Regions from separate parts of the Photobacterium minamisatsumaniensis genome, predicted to be linked through region 2. Evidence: predicted binding sites of a transcription regulator. Region 2 holds the regulator's gene; each other region holds the start of a gene.
What was found. The regulator PurR, encoded in region 2, represses purine synthesis genes. The targets are predictions, from matches to a motif close to TNANGNAAACGTTTNCNTNA.
Positions count from the first base shown of each region.

Region 1: a site for PurR is predicted at 1,358-1,377, ahead of folD (bifunctional methylenetetrahydrofolate dehydrogenase/methenyltetrahydrofolate cyclohydrolase FolD). Genes of this name have one in related genera too.
Region 3: a site for PurR is predicted at 1,701-1,720, ahead of purL (phosphoribosylformylglycinamidine synthase). Genes of this name have one in related genera too.
Region 4: a site for PurR is predicted at 1,565-1,584, ahead of purT (formate-dependent phosphoribosylglycinamide formyltransferase). Genes of this name have one in related genera too.

Region 1 is NZ_JAKJSI010000036.1:697-4,278, reverse strand. It holds gene tig (trigger factor) at 1-224, opposite strand, end outside; gene L4D78_RS19010 (hypothetical protein) at 850-1,014, shown strand; tRNA gene L4D78_RS19005 (tRNA-Arg) at 1,031-1,107, opposite strand; gene folD (bifunctional methylenetetrahydrofolate dehydrogenase/methenyltetrahydrofolate cyclohydrolase FolD) at 1,510-2,367, shown strand; gene galU (UTP--glucose-1-phosphate uridylyltransferase GalU) at 2,452-3,366, opposite strand; gene rfaH (transcription/translation regulatory transformer protein RfaH) at 3,384-3,582, opposite strand, start outside.
Region 2 is NZ_JAKJSI010000067.1:16,429-20,010, reverse strand. It holds gene L4D78_RS26730 (heme ABC transporter ATP-binding protein) at 1-676, shown strand, start outside; gene purR (HTH-type transcriptional repressor PurR) at 1,139-2,152, shown strand; cyclic di-GMP riboswitch class I at 2,354-2,458, shown strand; gene L4D78_RS26720 (TfoX/Sxy family DNA transformation protein) at 2,587-3,177, shown strand; gene L4D78_RS26715 (hypothetical protein) at 3,460-3,582, shown strand, end outside.
Region 3 is NZ_JAKJSI010000012.1:157,149-160,730, forward strand. It holds gene purL (phosphoribosylformylglycinamidine synthase) at 1-1,534, opposite strand, end outside; gene mltF (membrane-bound lytic murein transglycosylase MltF) at 1,831-3,351, shown strand; gene tadA (tRNA adenosine(34) deaminase TadA) at 3,477-3,582, opposite strand, start outside.
Region 4 is NZ_JAKJSI010000063.1:11,436-15,017, forward strand. It holds gene L4D78_RS26150 (TAXI family TRAP transporter solute-binding subunit) at 1-791, shown strand, start outside; gene L4D78_RS26155 (hypothetical protein) at 917-1,321, opposite strand; gene purT (formate-dependent phosphoribosylglycinamide formyltransferase) at 1,641-2,816, shown strand; gene L4D78_RS26165 (thiopurine S-methyltransferase) at 2,929-3,573, opposite strand.

The sequences.
Region 1 (3,582 bases), on a different contig from region 2:
TAGTGACGCTGCATCACTTCACCTAGGATGTCTTGGCGAACAGATGCGCCAAACATACGAGCAACCATTTTCATTGGTGCTTTACCAGGACGGAAACCATCAAAACGACGATTTTTAGCAATTTTCTTCAGTTCAGCAGCAACTGCATCTTCGATGTTAGCAGCAGGAACTGTGATAGTTAGATGGCGTTCTAGACCTTCAGTGGTTTCAACGGTAACTTGCATTTTATTTAACCTCAAAACTTACTCAGTGTTCTCTGAGTGATGTTGCCGATCAGCAATACTGACGGTGGCATCCTTTCGTGTTATGGCTGACAACCACGCCAACACCATAACGCCTTAATTCTGATAATTTCTGTTTCTGCTGACGGTACAGTCACTGAAGCAGAAATTAAAAAACGCGGTATTATAGCGATCCATGACCCTGCCGTCGAGACAGAGTGGCCGCACCGCAATCAAACCTTTCACACAAGATAGGGGCAAAAAATCCATTTACAAGGGTAAAACCCAAAAAAGCCCTTCACTTTTGCTGTTTTTTGACAATAGCCTCTTTTATTTCCAGAAACTCTGTCCCCATTGGTGCTTTTTAATCCAGTGAATCAATCACCCTCAGGGCTATTTACCACAACCAAATATCGCTTCTAGCAGGTTCATTGAACACCTTGCTGTCTAAATAATCATCAACATTTCGATTATTTCCGATACAAGATCTAAAAAGGAAAGAAAGAATACATACTCAGGATCAAAATTATTCCAAAACATTCTAAATGAGCAACACGGTGCACATAAGAAAAATGGGCATAACGTATTATTTATCTCAGGATCCCTCATAAAATAAAAGGATATAGCGATGAAAAGGAATAAAGCCAAGGTTATTGCATCATGGCAACCCACAAACGAGCGTGAATTATTAGCATTAAAAGAGCTACTTGTTCAGGAAATAGCAGGAAAAGTGAAACAACACCCAGGTGGAACTGGTGAACTAGGTAATAACACAGGGAGAATGGTACGGTAATTTAAAACGAGGGAAATGGCACGCCCTGCAGGATTCGAACCTGCGACCACATCCTTAGAAGGGACGTGCTCTATCCAGCTGAGCTAAGGGCGCATCATTGTAGCGCTAGGCTACGGGACGGGATTATACGTCGCTGATTATTAACGTCAATGCTTTTCCCTCTATTTTTCGTACGTTTGCAACCAAGCGTTCAAACAAAAGACAAACCGCTGATAAATGGAACGACCACGCTCTACATCATAAAAGTTCCACTGTGCTTGTTAAGAGATCTTCATTTCGCTTCCCTACAAACAACAAAAGATTAAACAACACGCATCCACAAACAAAGATTTAACGAAAACACCGAGGCAAACGTTTGCGCTGTAGATCTTGTTCACATTTTTTGCGACAATAACTGCGTTTTAATAAACCAGATACTGAGTCATCTTTAACAAGATACACAAAGCATAAACAGCACGCTGGTTATTGCTCACCCATTCAACCCAAAGGATAAACATGGCCGCTCAAATTATTGATGGAAAACTTATCTCTCAAACAGTTCGTCAAGAAGTTAAGGCACGCGTTAAGGCACGCGTTGAAGCAGGCTTACGTGCTCCGGGGTTAGCCGTAGTATTAGTTGGTCAAGATCCAGCATCACAAATCTATGTTGGCAGTAAACGAAAAGCATGTGATGAAGTCGGGTTTGTTTCTAAATCATTCGATCTTCCAGCATCGGCAACAGAAACAGAACTGCTCGCTTTGATCGAAGAGCTCAATCAAGACCAGAACATTGATGGTATTTTGGTTCAGCTGCCATTACCTGCCGGTATAGACAGTACCAAGGTGCTTGAGCATATCAGTCCAGAGAAAGACGTCGATGGCTTCCACCCTTACAATGTCGGCCGTTTATGCCAACGTATTCCCAAACTACGATCTTGTACACCAAAAGGGATTATCACGTTACTTGAGCGATACAATATAGAAGTACGTGGTAAGCATGCGGTCGTTGTAGGTGCGTCGAATATTGTTGGCAGACCAATGACATTAGAGTTATTGCTCGCGGGTGCAACCACAACGACCTGTCACCGCTTTACTAAAGATCTTGAAAGCCATGTACGCCAAGCTGACATTTTGGTTGTTGCTGTCGGTAAACCTAATTTTATTCCAGGCCACTGGGTTAAGAAAGGGGCAACTATCATTGATGTGGGTATTAACCGCTTAGATAATGGCAAGTTAGCGGGTGATGTTGAATATGATGTTGCAAGAGAAAATGCGCGTCACATAACTCCGGTTCCTGGTGGCGTTGGCCCAATGACAGTAGCAACATTGATTGAAAATACACTGCATGCCTGTGAGCAATACCATTCAGAGTAACTAGACGCGCGAAGTAACCTTACAGGTAATAAAAAGCGAGAGACTTGTCTCTCGCTTTTGCTTTCTAACGCCAAGTAATGCGGCTTAACGACGAGTGTTATTTACCATCTCTTTCAAGAAAGCAGTAAATTCCTCACCTAAGCTTTCATGGCGCATGCCGTATTCAACGAATGCCTGCATATACCCTAACTTGCTCCCGCAGTCATGGCTTTTACCTGACATATGGAAAGCATTGACCTGCTGTGATTCCATCAACATATCAATCGCATCGGTTAACTGGATTTCATCGCCAGCACCAACAGGTGTACGGGCAAGTAGGCCCCAAATCTCAGCTGGTAAAATATATCGACCGACAATCGCCAAGTTTGACGGTGCATCGTCTAAATCGGGCTTCTCAACCACTTTACTCATTGCCGTAGTTTCACCCGCATTCAGTTCAACACCTGCAATATCAGCCACACCATAGTTTGATACTTCAGACATAGGTACAGGCTCGACCATCACCTGACTAATGTTCGTATCATTAAATGATGCAACCATCGCGGCCATGTTTTCTTTGCGTAAATCACTGGCAACGTCATCGAGGATCACGTCAGGTAATACAACCGCAAAAGGTTCATCACCAATCAAAGGGTGAGCACACAGCACAGCATGCCCTAGCCCCTTGGCTTGACCTTGACGTACATGCATGATGGTCACGTCTTTAGGGCAAATTTTTTGTACTTCATCGAGCAGTTGACGCTTAACACGTTTTTCAAGTGTCGCTTCAAGCTCAAAAGAGGTATCAAAGTGGTTTTCAATCGAGTTCTTTGATGAATGGGTCACCAGAACGATTTCTTTGATCCCCGCAGCAACACACTCATTGACCACATATTGAATAAGAGGCTTATCGACGATAGGTAGCATCTCTTTCGGGATAGCTTTTGTCGCAGGTAACATTCGAGTACCAAGGCCTGCAACAGGGATCACGGCCTTGCGGACTGGGGAAGCTTTTGACATGTAATATTCCATTTCAATTATTTTTTAACAATATCTTCATTCTGAACGCTCACTTTAACCCGCTTACCCAGCAAGTTTATCAACATGAATGAACGTTTTTCACCATCAGGCTCTTGGTATATTGCATCAATACCTTTAAATTGCCCCTGGCTTAACTTCAAGCTTTCACCAGGACGAGGTAGACTGGAAAGCTTAGCTTGGTGCTCTTCAGAGTCT
Region 2 (3,582 bases):
ATTATGTGGTGAACAAGAATCTACAGGCCATGTTTCCTTTTTTGGTAAAAACCGTGCCACTTGGCCACCAGCTGAACTCGCAAAACACCTTGGTGTGTTGCCTCAGCATAGTAACCTAACCTTCGCATTTACCGCGCAAGAAGTTGTTGAGCTGGGTGGTCTCCCCTTAGCGCTGACCAATCGGGAAACGGTAAGTATTGCTAAAGAAAAAATGGCTCAAGTCGATGTCACAAATTTGAGTTGTCGCCTATACCCTACGCTCTCTGGAGGAGAAAAACAGCGCGTGCACTTTGCACGGGTACTGACTCAACTCAGTCGCGCTGGTGAGCAGTGTATTCTGATGCTTGATGAGCCAACATCAGCACTCGATTTAGCGCATCAACATAAAACCCTTCAAGTCGCAAAGTCGTTAGCGAAGTCTGGGGCTGCGGTGATCATAGTGATTCACGATTTAAACTTAGCAGCGCAATATGCAGACCGTTTAGTCATTCTTAATGAGGGAAAAATTCAAGCTGATGGTTGTCCGAAGGACGCTTTAACAGCGAAAACGATCGAACGCGTTTATGGTTGGCCTGTTTGCATTACACACCACCCGATCGATAATTATCCTATTGTGCTTGCAACATCCAGCCATGAAATTGAAGAACACCAGTCAAAGTTCGAACTGGCCATTTAACAGGAAGTTGTTGTTAAAAAAAATAAAAACATCTCTTTTTTATACCTTCTCTTTTTCCTTTAAAGCCTTCTTAATCAAACTAAAAAGGCTTTATAAACCTATCTTTATTGGTTTCTTGGAATTATTCGCTAGATTTATGGTTGACCATTAATCAATCAAACCTATCCAATTCACCAGTAATCCTAATTTATTAAGGCAAGAAACATTGCACTCTTTGCTACACTGAGTAAAATGAGAGCGCAAGCGATTACACTATGCAACAATTGCAAAGCCTAAATCGCAATAAACGTGAATACTGAAAAGAAACGAAGCCGCCCATTCGTGTCGCGGCCTTTTGTCGTTTCTGTTATCTGTACTCAACAGAACAGTGAACTGTATTGAACGTATAGCCAGTGCACTACTCTATTGAGTAAAGCTTAAAATTACCTAGGTCTTTTGACCCTTATTATTAGAAGAATAAATATGGCAACGATTAAAGATGTTGCACGTATGGCTGGTGTCTCTACAACCACCGTCTCTCACGTGATTAACAAAACGCGATTTGTCGCAGAAGCGACGCAAAAAAAAGTACTGTCTGCAGTTGACGAGCTAAACTACGCTCCGAGTGCTGTAGCGCGTAGTTTAAAATGCAACACAACCCGTACTATTGGCATGTTGGTTACAAAATCGACCAACCCTTTCTTTGCTGAAGTCGTACACGGTGTTGAAGAGTACTGTTACGGCGCTGGTTACACACTTATCTTGTGCAACACTGAAGGTAACCTTGAGAAGCAACGTGATTATTTACGCATGCTGGCTGAAAAGCGCGTTGATGGTTTGTTGGTCATGTGCTCAGACTTGGATGAAAACCTACTCGGTCTATTAGAGCGCCAAAAAGATTTGCCTATGGTTGTCATGGATTGGGGCCCAGAGAGTCCTCACACAGATAAAATTCAAGATAATGCTGAGTTAGGCGGCTATGTCGCGACTAAGTTCTTTATTGAACATGGGCATCAAGCTATCGGTTGCTTAACCGGCCACAGTGATAAAGCTGCTTGTCGCGAACGATTAAAAGGCTTTAAAAAAGCCATGTCTGAAGCCGATCTCGAAGTACACCCAGATTGGGTACTCGAAGGTGACTTTGAATGTGAATCGGCAGTTGAAGCCGCTGAAAAGTTCATTGCAATGGACAAACGTCCAACGGCGATTTTTTGCTTCAATGACATCATGGCGATGGGCATGATCAGTACATTTTCACAAGCTGGTATTCGTGTACCTGAAGATATTTCAATTATCGGCTACGACAATATTGATTTAGCACCATACTTTTCACCACCCCTAACCACGATTCACCAGCCCAAGCGCCGCCTTGGTAAAACAGCTATCGAAATCCTGTTAGAACGAGTGAAAGATAAAGATCATGAGCACCGTATATTTGAAATGATACCAGAGCTTGTGATTAGAAAATCAGTGATAAACCGAAACACCAATTCATAACAAGCGGATTGATGACGATAAGAACGGAGGCTTCCCCCTCCGTTTTTTTGTGCTTATAGCATGCCTAATTAGAATATTCACTCAACTTTTGGCACTTTTTATAATTAAATAAAGACAAGATAAAATAATTTATGGGAGCAAGGTCACGCTATTAAAAGTGGGAGCAGGTTCAAATTTTGCTTCTGCGATATTCTTAAACAGTCACGAACAAGGCAAACCTTTCGAAAGATTGGGACGCAAAGCTTCCGGCCTAAGAGTCTATAGTTTTCAATAACTAGTTCGACTTAAGGTAGCGGGGTTGCCGATGGATATAGCAATAGTGATCAGGCGTCATATTTTACATGATTCTGACATTACTCTTTTGTTAATTTTGCTAATCTGAAATCCTCGCTCTGTTGTTAGGTGACCCTAGATTTTTTTCACCGAGAAGAAGCATGGACAAACCAGTACTTAAAAATTCATTACGACTGTTTAGTTGTTTCAACAACGTAAAATCACGCTCGATGTTTGGCGGATTTGGCATATTCGCAGGTGAAACAATGTTTGCACTCGTTGTTAACGACAAACTTCATCTTCGTGCCAACGCTGAAAACGAACAAGATTTTAAACAGGCAGGCTTAAAGCCATATATTTATAAGAAACGTGGATTTCCTGTTGTTACCAAGCATTTTGCAATTCCAGATGAATGGTGGGAAGACACAACTAAAATACTTAGCCAAGCTAAGCGCTCTCTTGAAGCGGCAAAAGAAGACAAAGAAACAAAAAGTAAGGCAGGACCAGAACGTATAAAAGATCTACCTAACTTACGACTCGCAAACGAACGCATGCTAAAAAAAGCAGGGATTATCAGTGTCGATGCATTATTTGAAGCGGGTTCGATTAACGCTTTTAGGGCATTACAAGATACCCATCAAGGCACTGTAAGCATTGATCTTTTATGGGCATTAGAAGGTGCAATTAGTGGCCAGCATTGGTCAGTTATTCCGCAAGAACGTCGCTCAGAGCTGCTTTCAAAGCTTAGTTAACCCCGCTTAGTACCATTAACAAGAGGTGATATGCCTCTTGTTAATGCATCATTTCGAGTGTTCCTTGCTCACTATTATGCCTCAGCACCATTATTCTCCTCGATAGCATGGTCAGGCTTTGACCGCACGTTCAGTTTGCTTCGTACACCCCATGAATGACAATTAATTGTCAGTATATCTGAAAGATTGAATTGCCTCACAAAGCTGTTTACAAAACACTCAACAAGCTTTCATTACTTTATAAAGACCGTAAAATAACAGCATATATTTTCGGAGGTCATTATGAACTGTACCAAACCTTTTCCCGGACAAACTGATCAGATGTTCAAGGATAAGTTTGGTAAATGGCCTCGACTAATGAAGTTATTCGTTTTACTCAGCTTACTTCCCCCTATCACCGTACTC
Region 3 (3,582 bases), on a different contig from region 2:
ATGCATTTGAGATACCGCCCGCGCCCACATCGTGGATAAAGGCGATTGGGTTATCGTCACCCATCTGCCAGCAACGGTCGATCACTTCCTGACAACGACGTTCCATTTCTGGGTTTTCACGTTGTACTGAAGCAAAATCAAGGTCTTCAGCCGATTGACCAGAAGCCATTGATGATGCTGCACCGCCGCCAAGACCGATGTTCATCGCAGGACCACCCAGTACGATCAGTTTCGCACCTACAGGGATCTCTTTCTTCTGAACGTGATCTGCACGGATATTACCCATACCACCAGCAATCATGATTGGCTTGTGGTAACCGCGTACTTCTTCGCCATTGTGTGACGTAACTTTCTCTTCGTAAGTACGGAAGTAACCAAGTAGGTTTGGACGACCAAATTCGTTGTTGAATGCCGCGCCACCCAGAGGGCCTTCAAGCATAATGTCTAACGCAGTAACGATACGGCCCGGCTTACCAAAGTCCGTTTCCCAAGGCTGTTCAAAACCAGGAACACGCAGGTTAGAAACCGTAAAGCCAACCAAACCCGCTTTTGGCTTACCACCAATACCCGTTGCGCCTTCATCACGGATTTCACCGCCTGAACCTGTTGATGCGCCCGGCCATGGTGAGATTGCCGTTGGGTGGTTATGCGTTTCTACTTTCATCAAGATATGTGCAGCTTCTTGATGGTAGTTATATTGACGAGATTCTGGGTTCGGGAAGAAACGACCCACTTCAGAGCCTTCCATTACTGCGGCATTATCTTTGTATGCAGACAGAACGTGCTCGTTATTTTTCTCGTAGGTGTTTTTGATCATCTTAAACAGTGACTTTTCTTGATCAACACCGTCGATCGTCCAGTCAGCATTAAAGATTTTATGACGACAGTGCTCTGAGTTCGCTTGAGCAAACATCATCAGTTCGATGTCATTCGGATTGCGACCCAGTTTAGTGAAGTTTTCCACTAAGTAGTCAATTTCGTCTTCTGCTAATGCCAAACCCAGTGTTACGTTTGCTTCTTCTAGGGCTTTGCGGCCACCAGCCAGAATATCAACCGATTTCACAGGTGCAGGTTCAGCTTGAACGAACAAGGCTTGTGCTGCTTCAAACTCACCGAAAACCACTTCCATCATACGGTCGTGGATCAGGCCTTTTAGCTCTTCAATGTGTTCATTCGTTAGTGTTGCCGTAGTTTCTACGTAATACGCTGTACCGCGTTCTAAGCGATTAACATTGCTTAAACCACAGTTGCGGGCGATATCAGTTGATTTAGAAGACCATGGCGAGATAGTTCCCGGACGAGGCGTAACCAGTAGCAGCAAGCCAGTCGGCTCGTGCTCTGCAATCGTTGGACCGTAGGTTAGCAGGCTCGCAAGCTTACTTTGCTCGTCAGCATTCAGCGGTGCTGATACATCAGCAAAGTGCATAAACTCAGCATAAATGCCTGACACAGGCAGATCTAATTCGCGGCAACGCTCTAGTAGCTTATTAACGCGAAACTCAGATAGTGCGGGTGAACCACGCAAAATTTCCATGTGCGAACGTCTCTCGATTAGCAGTTGAATGAAGGTGATATTGGCCTAACCCCCAGCACTATTCTGGGATAATTACGTCAATCTCACCTCGCTTTACAAAATATTCAAAGGCGATGTGCTCATGATGTGGCGTAGTATAAGGGAAAAAAATTTGTGACGTAACACCTGACGCAACCGTTTGCGTGTTTTTTTTTCAATTGTTCGAAAAAAACTGATAATTTGCCGATAACTTTGCGGATCCGCTGAGCTTTGGTATAAAGAACACCCTACTATTACGTGAGCATAGTTTGTTGAGCATTAACCGACCGATTATTCAGCTACAGCGTTTTACCGCTGTACTCTTTAGCCTACTGTTATTGAGTGGCTGTCTCTGGCAAGAAGAACCTCGCACCGATCTTGAGCGTATACGTGAAGATGGTGTACTTCGTGTCGGAACACTCAATAATCAACTCTCTTATTATATTGGCAGTGAAGGTCCAACCGGCCTTGATTACGAAATTGCTCGCCTTTTTGCCGAGAAGCTCGGCGTAAAGCTTGAAATGAAGCCTATGTTCACCTTATCTCGGCTTTTTCCTGCCCTTGAGCGTAATGAGGTCGATCTGCTCGCAGCAGGCTTAACCATGACCGATGAGCGCTTAGCAAATTTTCGAGCTGCACCAGCTTATTATTATGCCAGTCAAAAAGTCGTGTATAAAAAAGGCCAATGGCGCCCTAGAAGCCTGAGTGATCTTGCGCAGAATAAAGGTAGCTTTACCATTGTCAAAGGCTCAAGTTACGAACTCACACTGCAAGCACTTAAACAGCAATACCCAACATTAGAATGGAATGCCGTTGAAGAAACCGATAATGATGAATTACTACGTCAAGTTGCAGCGGGCGAATTAGACTATACGATGGCTGATTCTGTTGAAGTCGCTCTCAACCAGCGTATTAATCCTGATGTTACGACAGCCCTTGAGCTTACAGAAGATGAACCCATTGCTTGGTTTATCAATCAAACCAACGATGACAGCTTATATGGCTTGCTCATTGAATTCTTTGGTGAGATCCAACAAAGCGGTGAACTCGCGAAGCTTGAAGAAAAATACTTAGGCCATGTCGACTCGTTTGATTACGTTGATACCCGCGCTTTCTTACGCGCTCTTGAGAGTACGCTTCCCCAGTGGCAAGGGCTCTTTAAACAATATGCTAACGAATTTGACTGGCGCTTAATCGCGGCGCTGTCGTATCAAGAATCACACTGGAACCCTCGAGCCGTTTCGCCAACAGGGGTGCGCGGCATGATGATGTTAACCCTCCCGACAGCGAAATCAGTAGGAGTACAAAATCGTCTTGACCCAGAGCAAAGTATTCGTGGCGGTGCGCTATACCTACGCAAGATGATCAACCGTATTCCTGACAGCGTAGAAGAACATGAAAAAGTCTGGTTTGCCCTTGCTTCATACAACGTTGGCTTTGGCCACCTGATGGATGCTAGACGCTTAACCAAAACACAAGGCGGCAACCCTGACGCATGGAGTGATGTTAAGCAACGTTTACCATTACTACGACAGCGCCAGTATTACCAGCACACTCGCTATGGCTATGCACGCGGTGATGAGGCACTCAATTATGTTGAGAATATCCGTCGCTATTACCAAAGCATTGTGGGCTATGAACAAACACATAGCCAAAGCCCTCAGCAAGACGAAATTGCGCTCATTGATGGCCTGCACACCATTACGCCGCCCGCAACATCAACGGCACAAAGTACGCTCGCAGAAGGTGATAGCACCATAGAGCAGAATAGCGCACCAGTAAAAACCGCCAGCCAGTAATACGCGGTGATATACCGAAAAAATGATATACAGAAACAAGTGATATACAGATACAGAAAAAGGGCCAAAGGCCCTTTTTTTGTATCTACTTTTATACAACGAGTATATAGCCCACTTTAACGTCGCTACCCTTTCTCCGCCGCTTGTCGTGCTTTTTTCTCGGCTTTCTTTTCCGCTCGTCGACGCTTAAAAAACGCTTGAAGCTGTGCTCGGCACTCATCAGCCAATAGA
Region 4 (3,582 bases), on a different contig from region 2:
CGGTTGAGTCAACGGGTGGATCAATTTACAACATCAATACGATTCGGGCTGGCGAGTTAGATTTGGGGATTGCTCAATCCGATTGGCAATATCACGCCTATAACGGAACCAGTAAATTTGAATCTAAAGGCCCGTTTAAATCGCTTCGCTCAGTATTCTCTATTCACCCAGAACCTTTTACGGTTGTAGCTCGGGCTGATTCCGGCATTAAAACATTTGCTGACCTTAAAGGTAAGCGCGTCAATATTGGTAATCCGGGCTCAGGTCAGCGTGGCACCATGGAAGTGCTTATGGCGGCACTAGGCTGGACTGAAAAAGATTTTACTTTGGTTGCTGAACTCAAAGCTTCTGAACAATCGAAGGCACTTTGCGACAATAAAATCGACGCCATGGTTTATACCGTAGGCCACCCTAGCGGTGCAATTAAAGAAGCAACAACATCTTGTGATAGCGTAATAGTGGAAGTCGCTGGTCCTGTTGTTGACAAGCTGGTCAATGAAAATGATTTCTATCGGGTCGCAACTGTACCGGGGGGCATGTACAAAGGGTCAGAAAACGATGTGAAGACATTTGGCGTGGGGGCAACATTTGTGTCTTCAGCCGCCGTGGATAAGCAGCTTATTTATCAAGTCGTCAAATCTGTATTTACCGACTTTGATACATTTAAAAAATTACACCCTGCCTTTGCCCATTTAAACAAAGCTGAAATGACGACAGATGGGCTCTCTGCACCTTTGCATGACGGTGCAAAGCAATATTATGAAGAAGCAGGGTTAATCAAAGAAGAGTAATACCAATCTGGATAATATTTTAGTCTATCAGGCGATGACAGCCTGATAGACACTATTAATGATTGCCATTAAATATCGGCGCCGCTGTTACCTATAACAACAACCTATAACAACGCTTAGCGTTACTAGAAGCGAAACCTAAAGCCTAATTGGCCTTCCAACTCTAAATTGACATCTTCAACAACATATAACGTTGGGCCCACTTCGCCATAAAACTCAAAACTGTTAACTGGTACTTCAAAGCCAACACCGCCACGTACACCTAACTTATTATGCTTCTTATCGACATACTGAGCACCGACGAATGTATACAAGTTATTCATACCAGGGTCATTAGTAAGTGATCCTAAATTAAATGTCTTATCGAAAGCCAAACCAAAGTCATCAATGCCCAATGAGAAACGTAAATCATGGTGCTTATACTGAATACCAGACATTGGGCTACCAAAAAACATACCCAAAGCTTGTGAAGCCTGTGCCTGTATTGGTAATGCACATAATAAACCTAAGCCAATTAACGCTTTTTTCATGACGATACTACTGCTCTATTCAGACGAAATTGGTAGTAACTTAACGAGAAAGTTCCCAAATTTCGAGCCTGACTAGGCAGATATGACATAACTTTGACAAATTATGAACGGTGTTTAATAGAAGTGTCAGTGATGAATGCGAATGGTTTTTACGCAAAAAAGCGTAAAGTGCCGCTTAATTATTCGCTAATCATGATTGTGCTTAACCAATGAAAAAACGGGGAAAAAGATTGTTCCCCCACAAATAGCAAACGTTTGCGTGAGTACGAAAATACTGTATGATTCTAGGTAATTTGACTACACCCAGTAAGGAAATTCGATGTTAGGGTCTGCAACAAGTCTAAATGCTACACGTGTGCTGCTTCTTGGTTCTGGTGAGTTAGGTAAAGAAGTCGCGATTGAATGCCAACGCCTTGGTCTAGAAGTTATTGCCATAGATCGTTACGCTAACGCACCAGCTATGCAAGTTGCACATCGTAGCCATGTCATTGATATGCTTGACAGCGAAGCATTAAAACATGTTATTGAACTTGAAAAGCCACATTATGTAGTGCCTGAGATCGAAGCAATTGCAACAGAGACATTAGTCGAGCTTGAGCGAGATGGTCTAAATGTCGTACCAACAGCAAATGCCACTAAACTGACCATGAATCGTGAAGGTATCCGTCGCTTAGCCGCTGAAGACCTATCTATCCCAACCTCACCTTACGAATTCTCAGATCAGTTTGACGACTTTGCAGCTTCTGTTGAACGCATTGGCACACCTTGTGTTGTTAAGCCAATCATGAGTTCATCGGGCAAAGGTCAAAGTGTTATAAAAACACCTGCAGACATTGAAACTGCATGGCAGTATGCACAAGAAGGTGGCCGTGCTGGCGCTGGGCGTGTCATTGTTGAAGGCTTTGTCGAGTTCGACTATGAAATTACGCTTCTTACAGTAAGAGCGGTAGATGGTATTCATTTCTGTGCACCAATAGGTCACCGACAAGAAGATGGTGATTACCGTGAGTCATGGCAGCCACAACAAATGTCTGAATCCGCTTTAAAGGCCGCACAAGATGTTGCCGAGAAGGTCGTTAACGCGTTAGGCGGCTATGGCCTATTTGGTGTTGAGCTATTCGTGAAAGGCGATGAGGTCCTATTCAGTGAAGTATCCCCTCGCCCACATGACACTGGTATGGTAACGCTTATCTCTCAAGAGCTCTCTGAGTTTGCTCTTCACGTTCGCGCTTTCCTTGGCTTACCTATTCACTCGATTAATCAGTTTGGCCCATCAGCATCAGCAGTTGTTCTTGCAGAAGGCGTATCAAGCAATATTCGTTTTGATAATTTAACCGCTGCGCTTGCACGCCCTAATACGCAAGTACGCTTATTTGCAAAACCTGAAATCAATGGTCGACGTCGCTTAGGTGTTGCTTTAACCCGCCGTGACAGTGTGGAACAAGCAATTGAAGATTCAGTTGCAGCCGCAGCGGATATAAAAGTTACCTTCTAATTTGTGACGCTGTCACTATTGATACGTAAACATTAAAAAAGGAGCTAATATAGCTCCTTTTTTGTTAACTCTGACCCGTCCTAAATAAGCTCGCCTAAAACCATAGAAGGCATTAGTTAACTTCAATCAGCCACACTTCTTCAGCAAAACGAGTAAGGCCACGCTGACGGCGTGGGTGTGTCTCATCAGCATCGTAACGCCCCAAATGGGTGATCTTGCAGTTGGTAAACAATGCTTCAACTTCAACACTTGGTACAGAGAATGGAGGCCCATCCATTTCATTTTGTGGGTAATCGAGAGTAACCAATAAAATACGCCCACCCGGCTTCACCAGCGACAGAAGCTTTTCTACATACAATTTACGCATTGACTCAGGCATTGCAATCAACGCTGCACGGTCATAAACCACATCGGCTGGATCTATTTGCGTTGAAAAGAAGTCGCCACAGTAAATACTGATTTCATCAAATTCATACAAGGTTTGGTGGTTACCAAGCGTTGTTACCATTGGGGTATAAAAATGCTCAGTAAAAAAGGTGCGTACAGCAATATCACTCAGCTCAACACCAATCACTTTGTTATGCTTTTCAGCCAACCATGTAAGATCGACCGATTTGCCACACATAGGGACAAATACAACGTCATCTCGGTTCGCATTCACCTGTGACCAATACTTCGTTAAAGCAGGGTTGATGTCATCAAGGTGGAAACCTATTCGGTTTTCTGCCCAGCGGCTATGCCAAAATTCTGCATCCATTTATTCTTA